2 regions of the Rugosimonospora acidiphila genome follow, and region 2 is predicted to be linked to the other one. Evidence: predicted binding sites of a transcription regulator. Region 2 holds the regulator's gene; the other holds the start of a gene.

The links. Region 2 encodes HspR, which represses chaperone genes until heat shock. Its sites were predicted from a motif close to TTGAGTNNNNNNNACTCAA; they were not measured.
Region 1: lon (endopeptidase La) is a predicted target of HspR. The motif match lies at 5,516-5,534, and genes of this name have one in related genera.

Annotation. Positions count from the first base shown of each region.
Region 1 is NZ_BAABJQ010000060.1:2,223-9,033, reverse strand. It holds gene ABEA87_RS41775 (glycoside hydrolase family 3 protein) at 1-829, shown strand, start outside; gene ABEA87_RS41770 (DMT family transporter) at 841-1,734, opposite strand; gene ABEA87_RS41765 (aldo/keto reductase) at 1,920-2,765, opposite strand; gene ABEA87_RS41760 (hypothetical protein) at 2,890-3,093, shown strand; gene lon (endopeptidase La) at 3,155-5,491, opposite strand; gene ABEA87_RS41750 (hypothetical protein) at 5,704-6,135, opposite strand; gene ABEA87_RS41745 (pyridoxal phosphate-dependent decarboxylase family protein) at 6,215-6,811, opposite strand, start outside.
Region 2 is NZ_BAABJQ010000001.1:77,975-84,785, forward strand. It holds gene ABEA87_RS00405 (dynamin family protein) at 1-93, opposite strand, end outside; gene dnaK (molecular chaperone DnaK) at 256-2,154, shown strand; gene grpE (nucleotide exchange factor GrpE) at 2,151-2,864, shown strand; gene dnaJ (molecular chaperone DnaJ) at 2,962-4,149, shown strand; gene ABEA87_RS00425 (heat shock protein transcriptional repressor HspR) at 4,142-4,576, shown strand; gene ABEA87_RS00430 (Rv0909 family putative TA system antitoxin) at 4,661-4,849, shown strand; gene ABEA87_RS00435 (hypothetical protein) at 4,854-5,288, opposite strand; gene ABEA87_RS00440 (glycoside hydrolase family 18 protein) at 5,608-5,925, opposite strand; gene clpB (ATP-dependent chaperone ClpB) at 6,009-6,811, shown strand, end outside.

The DNA.
Region 1 (6,811 bases), on a different contig from region 2:
GGGCCAGGAGCGGCCGGCCCGGGCCTGGGGGGTCGAGCACCTCGACCCCGCGGCGCGCGCCCGGAAGGCCATCGAGGCCGGGGTGGACCAGTTCGGCGGCGAGGCGCGGCCCGATCTGATCATCGAGCTGGTGCGCGACGGGCAGGTGAGCGAGCAGCGGCTGGACGCCTCCGCGCGCCGGCTGCTGCGCGAGAAGTTCACCCTCGGCCTGTTCGACGATCCATACGTCGACGAGGAGCGGGCCGAGGAGACGGTCGGGCGGGCCGACTTCCAGGCCGCCGGCGCGGCGGCCCAGCGCGCCTGTGTCACGCTGCTGTCCAACGCCGCCGGGCACAGTCCGGCGCACCTGCCGCTGCGGCCGGGGCTGCGGATCTACTGCGGGGACCTGGCGCCCGACGCCCTGCGCGGGCACGCGATGCCGGTGGACGACCCGGCGCGCGCCGACGTCGCGATCCTGCGCGTGCAGGCGCCGTACGAGACCCGGCCCGGCCCGATCGATGCCTTCTTCCACGCCGGTTCGCTGGAGTTCCCGCCCGAGCGGCGCGACCGGATACTGGCCATCGCCGACGCGGTACCGACCATTGTGGACGTATACCTCGACCGGCCGGCCATCCTCACCCCGCTGGCCGACAGGGCCGCCGCCCTGCTGGTCACGTTCGGCGTGAGCGACGACGCGCTGGCGGACGTGCTGTGCGGGCGAGCCGCGCCGCGCGGGCGGCTCCCGTTCGACCTGCCGGCGTCGGCAGCGGACGTCGAGTCGGGCCGGCCCGACGTCCCGTTCGACGCGGCCGAGCCGCTGTTCCGGTACGGCCACGGCCTGAACTACTGAGCCGGGGCGCCTCAGCCGGCGGACACCGGCTCGGGCTCGGGTACCGGGTCCGGTCGCGGCGCCCGGCGGGTGGCCAGCACGGAACCGGCGAGCACCAGGGCGAAGCCGAGCCCGATGCCGAGCGTGAACGGCTCATCCAGCAGCAGCACGCCCAGCGCCACCGCGACCGCCGGGTTCACGTAGGTGACGACCGTCGCGCGTACCGGACCGACCTCCGCGATGAGCGCGACGAACAGCAGGAACGCCGCGGCGGTACACAGCACCGCCAGCACCACCACCGCGCCGGTGACCCGGGCGGACGGCCAGTGCCGGGGCAGCTGAAACACGGCCACCGGCAGGTACACCAGGGCGGTCAGCCCCAGCGACACCGCGGTCACAACGGCACCCGGCACGTCGGACAGGTACCGGGCGAGCACGTACGGCCCGACCGCGTACCCGATCACCACGCCGGCCATCTCGACCAGCGCCCTCAGGTCGCCGCCGTGCACGTCCAGCCCGACCAGCGCGGCCACCCCGACCAGCCCGACCAGCAGCCCGGTCAGCCGCATCCCGCCCGGACGCTCGGTGCCGCTGGCCCAGGCCAGCAACGCCCCGAACAGCGGTACGGCGGCGATCAGCAGGCCGGACAGCGAGCTGTCCAGCCGCTGCTCGGCGCTGGCCAGCAGCAGCCACGGCACCGCCACCTCGGCCGCCGTGAAGACCAGCACGGCCGGCCAGTGCCGCAGCAGCGGGCGGAGCTGGCCCCGGGCGCCGGCCAGCGGCAGCAGCAGCAGCGCGCCCAGGCCGGTGCGCAGGAACACCAGCGACACCGGCGACAGGACGCCGACCGAAACCTTGATCAACAGGTACGGCACGCCCCAGATCAGACCCATCGCCATGAACAGCAGCCACCCACGCCGCGACACCGCAGCCTCCCCCTCAGTCGTCCAAGTCAGGAGCGATTGTGCCCTCCGGTCCTTGCAGGGTCGATAGGGTTTTCAGTCGCGGTATCCGCCCGGGCGTCGTCATACACGGTTCCGGCGGACCATCCGCGGGCATGCGCCATCGACCTCTGTGGGCAGGAATCGTCAACCGGCGGGTCGCCGGGCGGTCAGAGCATCTCGAGCGGTCTCGCGGCGGTCGGCGGCGGGTACGCCGCGTCCAACCGGGCGAGGTCCTCGTCGTCGAGGTGCACGTCGAGGCAGGCCGCGTTCTCCGCCACGTGCCCCGGGTTGCCGGAGCGGGGAATGGCGGCCACGCCCTCCCGGCGCAGCACCCAGGCCAGCGCCACCTGGGCGGGCGTCACGTCGTGCCGGGAGGCCACGGCGGTGATCTCCGGGTTGTCGAGCAGCCGCCCCTGCTCGATGGGCGAGTACGCGATCACCGGGATGTTGGCCAGCCGGCACGCCGGCAGCAGATCGAACTCGGGCCCGCGACGGGTGAGGTTGTAGAGGATCTGGTTGGCCGCGCAGGACTTGCCTCCGTCGGTGCGCAGCAGCTCGTCCAGGTCGTCGGCGTCGAAGTTACTCACGCCCCACTGGCCGATCTCGCCGGAGTCGATCAGCCGGGAGAAGCCCTCGATGGTCTCCGCCAGCGGGTACCCGCCACGCCAGTGCAGCAGGTACAGGTCGATGTGGTCGGTACGCAGCCGGCGCAGGCTGCGCTGGCACGCCTGGATGGTGCCCCGCGCGCTGGCGTTGTCGGGCAGCACCTTGTCGACCAGGAAGACCCGATCGCGGCGGCCCGCGATGGCCTCCCCGACGAGTTCCTCGGCGGCACCGTCGCCGTACATTTCGGCGGTATCGATCATCGTCATGCCCAGGTCGAGACCCAGGCGCAGCGCCGCGATCTCCTCCGACCGGGTGTTCGATCGCTCGCCCAGATACCACGTGCCGTGGCCCAGCACCGGCAGCTGCTGGCTCGACGGCATGGTGAGGGCGGGTATCACTGCGGTCATGAGGGCTCCGGTGTCATGCGGCGGGGCACGGGGGCAACGACAATATAACGATCATCTACCCCTGAGGCCGCCGACTAACCCGTTTGTTAACCAAGACTGCGGGTAGGCCCGAACCATGCCGAATGTGCAGCAACCAGAGATGCGCCGCAGCGGACGGGACCCCTTGGTGCAGGACAGCGCGGAGAACCGGGCGCCGGGGGCGGGCCAGGAGAGCCAGCGCAGGCGGGGCCAGCCGGTACCCGAGGCGCAGACCTCCCCGTACGGACCGAAGGCACCCGCGAACCGTCGACTGCCCAGCGAGGTCGAGGTCGAGCCCGAGCCGGAGTGAGCCGGAAACGCAGTGGGGGCACCGGGTTTCCCCGGTGCCCCCACTGCGTTTCTCACCGACCTCAGGCGGCCGCCCCGACCAACGGCTGCGCACCCGTCTCGGACTCGGCGGGCCGCAGCGCCAGCCGCAGCACCTCCGACACTTCGCCGGTCACGTGGATGGTCAGCGCCTTGCGCACCTCGTCCGGCAGGTCATCCAGGTCCGGCTCGTTGCGTGCCGGAATGATGACCTCGGTCAGCCCGGCCCGGTGGGCGGCGAGCAGCTTCTGCTTCACGCCACCGATCGGCAGCACCCGGCCGGCCAGGGTGACCTCACCGGTCATCCCGAACTCCGGGCGCACCGGCCGGCCGGAGGCCAGCGAGGCCAGCGCGGTCACCATCGTGATGCCGGCGCTCGGACCGTCCTTGGGCACCGCGCCGGCCGGCACGTGCAGGTGGATCCGCTTGCCCACCAACCCGCTCGGGTCGATGCCCAACTGCCGGCCGTGCGAGCGCAGGTACGACCAGGCGATCTGCGCCGACTCCTTCATGACGTCACCGAGCTGGCCGGTCAGGGTCAGCCCCGACTCACCGTCCATGGCGGTGGCCTCGATGAACAGCACGTCCCCGCCGGCACCGGTCACCGCGAGTCCGGTGGCCACGCCAGGCACCGCCGTGCGCTCGGCCGACTCGAACACGAACCGGGGACGGCCCAGGTACGTCGCGAGGTTGTCCCCACCGACGTGCACCGACCCGGCCTTCGCCGCCAATTCGACAGCGACCTTACGAAGCACCTTCGCGAGCCCACGCTCGAGCTGACGGACGCCCGCCTCCCGGGTGTACTCGCCGGCGATGCGCCCCAGCGCCTCGTCGTCGATGGTCACCTCGTCGGCGGTCAGGCCGGCCCGCTCCAGCTGCCGCGGCCACAGGTGATCCCGGGCGATGGCGACCTTCTCCGCCTCGGTGTAACCGTCCAGGGTCACCAGCTCCATCCGGTCCAACAGCGGGCCGGGGATGGTGTCCACCACGTTGGCGGTGGCCAGGAACAGCACGTCCGAGAGGTCGAGGTCGATCTCCAGGTAGTGGTCGCGGAACGTGTGGTTCTGCGCCGGGTCCAGCACCTCCAGCAGGGCCGCGGCCGGGTCGCCGGAGAAGCCGCCCGCGGACAGCTTGTCCACCTCGTCCAGCAGCACCACCGGGTTCATCGAACCCGCCTCGCGGATGGCCCGCACGATCCGGCCCGGCATCGCGCCGACGTACGTACGCCGGTGACCGCGAACCTCGGCCTCGTCCCGTACGCCGCCGAGCGACACCCGGACGAACTTGCGGCCGAGCGCCCGCGCCACGGACTCGCCGAGGCTGGTCTTGCCGACACCGGGAGGCCCGGCCAGCGCCAGTACCGCGCCGGAGCCGCGCCCGCCCACCACGTGCAGACCGCGCGCCGCCCGGCGGTTGCGCACCGCCAGGTACTCCAGGATGCGGTCCTTCACGTCGTCGAGGCCGGCGTGGTCGGCGTCGAGCACCTCGCGCGCCGCGGCCAGGTCGGTGTTGTCCTCGGTACGGGCGTTCCACGGCAGCTCCAGCACCGTGTCCAGCCAGGTGCGGATCCAGCCCGACTCCGGGGACTGGTCGCTGGCCCGCTCCAGCCGGCCCACCTCACGCAGGGCCGCCTCGCGGACCTTGTCCGGCAGGTCGGCGCTCTCCACCCGGGTCCGGTAGTCGCCGGCACCGTCCGGCTCGTCCTCGCCCAGTTCCTTGCGGATCGCGGCCAGCTGCTGGCGGAGCAGGAACTCCCGCTGGCTCTTCTCCATGCCCTCGCGGACGTCCTCGCTGATCTTCTCCGTGACCTCCTGCTCGGCCACGTGGTCGCGCAGCCAGCCGACCAGCAGCTCGAACCGGGTGGTCAGATCGGTCGCGGCGAGCAGCTCGACCTTCTGGGACAGGCTGATCCACGGCGAGTACCCGGCGGAGTCCGCCAACTCGCCGAGGTCGGTCATCCGCTCGACCGCGTCGATGACCTGCCACGCCCCCCGCCGTTGCAGCACCGAGGTGACCAGCGCCTTGTAGTCGCGGGCCAGTTCCCGGGTCTTGCCGGTGGGCGCCGGAACCTCCAGCGGGGTCGCCTCGACCCACAGCGCGGCACCCGGCCCGGGTACCCCGGAGCCGATCCGGGCGCGGGACAGCCCCCGGATCACCGCGGCGGGTTCACCACTGGGCAGCCGGCCGATCTTGTCAATTGTCGCTATGGTGCCGACCGGTCCGTACTCGCCGTCCAGCCTGGGCACCGCGAGCAGCGTCTTGTCGCCGGTGGTCCGGGCGGCGTCGATCGCGGCCTGGGTGCTCGAGTCCAGGGTCACCGGAATGACCATGCCGGGCAGCAGTACCTCGTCGGTCAGCGGGAGAACCGGAAGAGTAGACATGCGCACCTCTGTAATCGCGTAATCATGAGCCTGACCCACTCAAGTTTTCGCGACGAGGTTCTGTTCCTTCCCGGGGCCCGGATGTGACCGCCGTCACCGCAGAGCCTCACCGAGCACCCCGCTTCGGGCCCGGACTCAGGCGAACTTCCCGGCCCATCGGGCGAATTTCCGCCCGCCGGGCGAATCTTCGGCCCCTTGACGAGCGGAGTTCGTCAGGCGGAGCGGGTATCGGGCGCGATGGCAGCCGGCGCCCGGCGGGTACGGCGGGAACCGCCCGGCACCCGGCCGGTCTGCGACTGCCGGCGCGTCACGCGCCCTCCGGACCTGGCGGCCGGGCCGACCCGCTCGTCGTCCGCCCCGCTCCGGACCATCCCCCACCGGCGCAGGTACGCGTCGGCCAACGCCCGGGCGGCCCGCTGTATGCCCTCCCCGGACAGCCCGCACCACAGGTAGACCAGGTCCTCGGCCTCGGCCAACGAGATCGGTTCACCGCCCCGGCGGAACCGCTCCGGCAGGCTGCCGGCCTCCAGCCGCAGGTAGTGGTGGGCGTAGACCCACGGGTACCACTCCGGCACAAAGGGCACGGCCGGGCCCTCGGTGCGCCGCACGAACTCCGCCACGGTCTCCACACCACCGATTTCCATGACACCCCCCTAGGCGATCATCCCCCTGATAGCACATTGTGGGGCTTGTGACCGGATCCGGCCCGCGACGCACCGACCGTCACGAAACGTGGCACATCGCCGCCAGCTCCTCGACCCGCCCGTGCAGCCGGTCCAGGTACTCCTCGGCCTCCGGCTTCATCAGCACGCTGCGCAGGATCCGGCCGCGTGGCACGTCGGCGGTGACCCGGTGGCCGCGCTCGCGCAGGGACTGGCCGGTCACCGCGTACGTCGCCAGGTACACCGGGTCGGCCGAGTCCGTCATGCCGCGCCGCATCAGCCACTCCGACGCCTCGTCGACCTGCGAGAGCGTGGCGCGGCGGGGCAGGTACGCCACGATGTCCAGCTCCGGCCGCTGGTACGGGGCCAGGTGAGCCGAGCCGGCCAGCAACTCGGCCCAGCGCAGCGCCGCCCGGCGGCCCGGGCGCAGCACGCCACCCAACCCCTTGTCCGTCAGCGGCAGGAGGCGCAGCGTCAGCCACAGCGCGGCGGCCGACGCCCCGGACCGGCTGCACTCCAGCGAGATCTCGCCCAGGTGCAACTGGTCGGAAGTGAAGTAGGTGTACGGCGAGTCGTGCCGGTAGAAGCGGCCGACCGCCGGGTCGGCGAACAGCACCGCACCGCACCCGTAGGGCTGCAGCCCGTGCTTGTGCGGGTC
Region 2 (6,811 bases):
CGCGCTGAGCAGCTCGCCCAGTGCCTCGGTCAACGCGGGAACTCCGGTGGACGAGGACGGGGCGGCCGGGGGCGGTACGGTACGCCGGGTCACACCCAAGAGCCTGCCCGATTCGTACCCGCGACGCCACTGCCTGATGCCGAGTTGCGCCTACCACACTCAACTCCCCTTGACACCTGGGCGGCCCGTGTCACTATTGAGTCCGGCTCGCTCAACTTCGAGTGGCCGGCTGAGTCAACAACGGAGGCAGCGAACATGGCACGTGCGGTCGGCATCGACCTCGGGACGACCAACTCGGTGGTCAGCGTTCTCGAGGGTGGCGAACCCACCGTCATCGCGAACGCCGAAGGGTCGCGGACCACACCGTCGATCGTCGCGTTCGCCCGTAACGGTGAAGTGCTCGTCGGTGAGGTGGCCAAGCGCCAGGCGGTCACCAACCCGGACCGGACGATCCGTTCGGTCAAGCGGGAGATGGGCACGAACTGGTCCATCGACATCGACGGCAAGAAGTACACCCCGCAGGAGATCTCCGCGCGGGTTCTGATGAAGCTCAAGCGTGACGCCGAGGCGTACCTGGGCGAGACGATCGCCGACGCGGTGATCACCGTACCGGCGTACTTCAACGACGCCCAGCGTCAGGCGACCAAGGAGGCCGGTGAGATCGCCGGCTTCAACGTGCTGCGCATCGTCAACGAGCCCACCGCCGCCGCGCTCGCGTACGGCCTGGACAAGGGCTCCAAGGAGCAGACCGTTCTGGTCTTCGACCTGGGTGGCGGCACGTTCGACGTCTCGCTGCTGGAGCTCGGCGAGGGCGTGATCGAGGTCAAGGCGACCGCCGGCAACAACCACCTCGGCGGCGACGACTGGGACGAGCGGATCATCGACCACCTGGTCAAGACCTTCCGCGGCCAGCACGGCATCGACCTCTCGCAGGACAAGATGGCCCTGCAGCGGCTCAAGGAAGCGGCCGAGAAGGCCAAGATCGAGCTGTCCGCCGCCGCCACCACCAGCATCAACCTGCCCTACATCACCGCCGGCAGCGCCGGCCCGCTGCACCTGGACACCCAGCTGTCGCGCGCCGAGTTCCAGCGGATGAGCCAGGACCTGCTGGACGCCTGTAAGGGCCCGTTCGAGCAGGCGATCAAGGACGCCGGCATCAAGGTCTCCGACGTCGACCACGTGATCCTGGTCGGCGGCTCGACCCGCATGCCCGCCGTGTCCGACCTGGTCAAGCAGCTGACCGGTGGCAAGGAGCCGAACAAGGGCGTCAACCCGGACGAGGTTGTCGCGGTCGGCGCCGCCCTGCAGGCCGGTGTGCTGAAGGGTGAGGTCAAGGACGTCCTGCTGCTCGACGTGACCCCGCTGTCGCTGGGCATCGAGACCAAGGGTGGCATCTTCACCAAGCTGATCGAGCGCAACACCACGATCCCGACCAAGCGTTCGGAGATCTTCACGACCGCCGACGACAACCAGCCCTCGGTGCTGATCCAGGTCTTCCAGGGTGAGCGGGACATCGCGGCGTACAACAAGAACCTCGGCACCTTCGAGCTGACCGGCCTCCCGCCGGCGCCGCGCGGCGTGCCGCAGATCGAGGTCACCTTCGACATCGACGCGAACGGCATCGTGCACGTCAACGCGAAGGACCTGGGCACCGGCAAGGAGCAGTCGATGGTCATCACCGGCGGCTCGGCGCTGCCCAAGGATGACATCGAGCGGATGATGCGCGACGCCCAGGATCACGCCGACGACGACAAGCGCCGGCGCGAAGAGGCGGAGACCCGCAACCAGGCCGAGCAGCTCCAGTGGCAGACCGAGAAGTTCCTCGCGGAGAGCGGCGACAAGCTGCCCGCCGACGGTCGCGACGAGATCAACGAGGCGCTCGGCGAGCTGCGCAGCGCCCTCGGCGGCACCGACCTGGAGAAGATCAAGTCGGCGCACGAGAAGCTGGCGCAGGCCTCCCAGAAGGCCGGCTCGCAGCTGTACGCGCAGGCCCAGGCGGCCGGCGCGGAGGGCCAGCCCGGTGCGGCCGGTGCCGGACCCGAGGGCGAGGGCCCGCAGGCCAGCGCCGGCGGTGCTGCCGGTAACGGCGGTAACGGTGGCAACGGTGGCGAGGACGTCGTGGACGCCGAGATTGTCGAGGACGACAAGAAGTGAGTGGCACCGAAAGGGACCCGGCGGGCGCTGATGAGGCGCCCGCCGGCGGCACCGAGGAGCGGCAGCCGCCCCTGGTGATCCGGGATCGGCGGAAGATCCGCAAAGACGATCCGATCGAGCAGAACGCTCCGGCCGACGCGCCGGAGCAGCCCGCTGTCGCGGACTCCGGCCCGGAGGCGCAGATTGAGGAGGAGTCCGTGGTGGTCGGCGAGGTCATCGAGCCGAGCGAGGCGCCGGAGGCGGCGTTCGCCGCCGAGCCGTCGTCCGGACCGCTGGGTGCCGAACTGGCCGCGCTGCGCGCGGAGTTGGACGAACGCGTACGGGACCTGCAACGGGTCACCGCCGAGTACGCCAACTACCGCAAGCGGGTGGACCGGGACCGGGCGCTGGTCGGTGAGCAGGCGACGGGCGGAGTCCTGGTCGCGCTGCTGCCGGTGCTGGACGACCTGGACCGGGCCCGCGAGCACGGCGACCTGGTCGGGCCGTTCGGGTCGGTGGCCGAGCAACTGCTCGGTTCGCTGACCAAGTTCGGGCTGACCGCGTTCGGCGAGAAGGGCGACCCGTTCGACCCGACGGTGCACGAGGCGGTCGCGCACCTGACCTCGGCCGACGTGGCCGAACCGACCTGCGTGGACATCCTTCGCAGGGGCTATCTGCTCGGGGAACGTTTGCTGCGTCCGGCGTTGGTCGCGGTGGCCGATCCCGAGTGACACCAGGAACTCAACAACTGAGCAGGGGAGGTGGCGGCGTCATGGGTGTGGAGCGCGTTGTTTCTCATGGCGCCGGCGAGCGTAGCGAGGCGGCGTCATGAGCTCTAAAGACTGGCTGGAGAAGGACTTCTACGCCATCCTCGGCGTGTCCCAGTCCGCTCCGTCCGATGAGATCAAGAAGGCGTACCGCAAGCTCGCGCGGGAGCTGCATCCGGACCGCAATCCGGGCAACGTCGAGGCGGAGGACCGGTTCAAGGCGGTATCCGAGGCCTACGACGTGCTCTCGGACGACCGCAAGCGCAAAGAGTACGACGAGATGCGCCAGCTGTTCGGCTCCGGCGCGTTCCGCCGGGGCTCACGGGGCGGCGGCGGGCCCGGTGGTGGTCCGTTCACCATGTCGGACATCTTCGGTGACGCGGCCGCCGGTACGGCGACCGGTGACCGCAGGTTCGGCGGCGCGGGCTTCTCCGACCTGTTCAGCTCGATCTTCTCGGGTGGCGGTGCACGCACCGCCACCCGGCGCGGGCCGGCACGGGGACGGGACGTCGAGGCCGAGGTTTCGCTGGACTTCCGGGACGCGGTCAACGGCGCGACGCTGCCGCTGACGCTGCGCGCGCCGGGCGTCTGCGACACCTGTAACGGCAGCGGGGCCAAGCCCGGCACCCAGCCGCGGACCTGCCCGGTCTGCCACGGCGCCGGGGTCACGACCAGCAACCAGGGCTCGTTCAGCTTCGCCGAGCCGTGCCGGGAGTGCCAGGGTGTCGGGACGATCGTGGACGAGAAGTGCCCGGAGTGTCACGGGACGGGCGGGGTCACCAAGACCCGCACCCTCAACGTGCGCATCCCGCCGGGCGTCGCCGACGGTCAGAAGATCCGGCTGGCCGGCCGGGGCGAGCCGGGCGAGCGGGGCGGCCCGCCCGGGAACCTGTTCGTGCTGATCAAGGTCAAGGAAGACCCGCTGTTCGGCAGGTACGGGGACGACCTCACGCTGTCCGTGCCGATCACGTTCCCCGAGGCCGTGAATGGGGTAGACCTGCGGGTACCTACCCTGAACGGCTCGGTGACCGTGCGGGTCCCGGCGGGTACGCCGTCCGGGCGCACCCTGCGGGTGCGTGGCAAGGGCGTACCGCGGCGCGAGGGCACACCCGGTGATCTGCTGGTCACGGTCGACGTGGTGGTACCGAAAGACCTCCCGGAGTCGGCCCGGGAGGCGCTGCAGACCTACGCGGCGTCGGCCCCGGCCGCGCCCCGGGAACACATCGATCGGCAGGTGCGCCATGAGTGATGAGTTCGTGATCTCTATCGAGCACGCCTCCGACGCCAAGGTGCTCATCATTTCGGTGGCGGCCCGGCTGGCCGGCATGCATCCGCAGACGCTGCGCCAGTACGACCGGATGGGTCTGGTCCAGCCGGGTCGGGCCGCCGGTGGGGGTCGGCGCTACAGCGCCCGGGACGTCGTGCTGCTCCGGGAGATCCAGCGGCTCAGCCAGGAGGACGGCGTCAACCTGGCCGGGGTCAAACGGATCATCGAGCTGGAGCAGCTGGTGACCGAGTTCCAGCAGCGGATCATGGACCTGGAGGCGGACCTCGCCGACGCTCAGCGCCGCCTGGCGCAGATCATGGCGTACGGCGGGAGCCGCGACCTGGCCCGTACCCGGGACACGAGCACCGCGCTGGTGGTATGGCGGCCGCGCCGGTCCGGAGCCGATTAGTCATTTCGGACCGGCCTCACCCCCTCCTGACGTACCTTGACCTGGAGTGATCGATCAACTGACGTCGGGACGGGGGGATACGTCATGGGGATGACAGACAAGGCCAAGCAGAAGGTGAAAGAGGCCGTCGACAAGGCCGGTAACAAGGCCGACGACATGAGCGGCAACAAGCACGGCGAAGAGATGGACAAGGGACAGAGCCGGATGAACGAGGGCACCGACTCGATGAACCAGCCGCAGATGGGCCAGCAGAAGCCCAATCAGCAGCAATAGTCCGTCAGGACGACAGGCGGCGAGGGTGGCGAACGAGGCCGCCCTCGCACCAGTCGCGGTAGTCGAACAGTTCGGGCCGGGCCAGCAGCATCCGCACGTTGTGCGCCCAGATCCGCAGCAGGTCGTCGCCGTCGTGCTCGACGTGCTCGACCATCTTGCGCAGCCGGCGCTTGGGGTGCGCCCGGAAGTTCGTGCGGATCGCGTCGGCGGCGTAGATGTACAGGCAATGCACGGCGAACCGGCGGGCGGGGCACTGCCGGTCCATCGCCAGCTCCATCAGGGTGGAGATCAGATGGTCACCGGAGACCAGCAGGTCCCAGTCCGGGGGCATGGTGTGCAGCGGGACGGCGTCGGGCTGATGAGCCCACGCGCGCAACTCCGCCGGGCTTGGATCCACCGGATTGGCGAAGCCTTGAAAGACCGACTGTGCAGCGCCCACCGTTAACACTCCCGCGATACCGAACCCGCTGAGGTGGCGTCACGTTAGCCCGCGAGTCCCCGTGAACGGAAGACTTCAGAATGTAATTCACGACCCGTGAGCAGCGAACTGTGAACTATCGAGCGGTTGCTCCGCTTTATCGGCGGCAGGGCGGAGCCGTTCGCACGGAGTGAGCTGCCGGTTCGTTCGATCATCGGCGGGTCTACTACCAGCGGGTAACATCGTCTACGCGATCTTGTGCCGTGTCAAGTGGCTCAGCGGTCGGCGGTGTGGCCGGGCCGGCCCGTCGTGGGGGCCGGCCCGGCCGAGGCCGGCGGGCTCAGCCCGTGAAGCCGCCGAAGATGCCGGTGAACCAGCTTCTGCCCGTCCGCGATGCTGAAGATCGGGCCGGTGTCGTTATACGCCCGATCATCGGCGTCACACCGAGCATCCGGTGCAGCGCGGCGGAGGTGAGGTCGGGCCAGATCGCCGCCATCTGGGTGAGCGTCGAGTTGGCCGCCGCGATCACCGCGTCGCCCCACTCGCGCGACGATCCGAAATCCATCGTCATCGGGTTCACGATGCCCACGTTCGTCCCCGCCCATCGCTCGCAGGAGGGGCCCTTCGGCGCCGAGCCGAAAAAAATGTGATCGGGCACACCCCTCCCCGAGCAAAGTTGAGCGGAATAGACTCAAGTCCGGCCGTGTCGTATCCCATGGATCGTTCTGAACAGGGGAGCCGATGAACATTGAGCGTCTGACCACGAAGAGCCGCGAGGTCGTCAGCGGCGCGATAGCGACAGCGACCCAGCGGGGTCACGCCACCGTGGAAGTGTGGCATCTGCTGCTCGCGCTCCTGGACACGGGTGGTTCGACCGCCCCGGCGCTGCTGCGGGCGGTTGGCGCGAACCCCGCGGACATCCGCCGGGCGGCCCTGAGGTCGGTGGAGTCGCAGCCGTCCGCCCGGGGATCGAGCGTGGCGGAGCCGAACATCTCCCGGGAGATGGTCAACGCGGTCAACGCCGCGGAGTCCATCGCCCGGCCGCTGGGGGACGAGTACGTCTCCACCGAGCACCTGCTCGCCGGGCTCGCGCAGGTCGGCGGCGCCGTCGCCAAGCTGCTGCAGGAGTCGGGCGCGACCGAGAAGAGCCTGGTCGCCGCCTTCCCGCAGATCCGTGGCGGTGACCGCCGGGTGACCAGCCCGGACCCGGAGCAGCAGTACCAGGCGCTGGAGAAGTACGGCGTCGACCTGACCGCCAAGGCGCGGGAGGGCAAGATCGATCCGGTGATCGGCCGGGACTCGGAGATCCGCCGGGTGATCCAGGTGCTGTCCCGTCGCACCAAGAACAACCCCGTGCTCATCGGAGAGCCGGGCGTCGGCAAGACCGCGATCGTCGAGGGCCTGGCCCAGCGCATCGTGGCCGGCGACGTCGCGGAGTCCCTGCGCGACAAGCGGCTGATCAGCCTGGACCTGCCCGCCATGGTGGCCGGCGCGCAGTACCGCGGCCAGTTCGAGGAGCGGCTCAAGTCGGTCCTCGAGGAGAT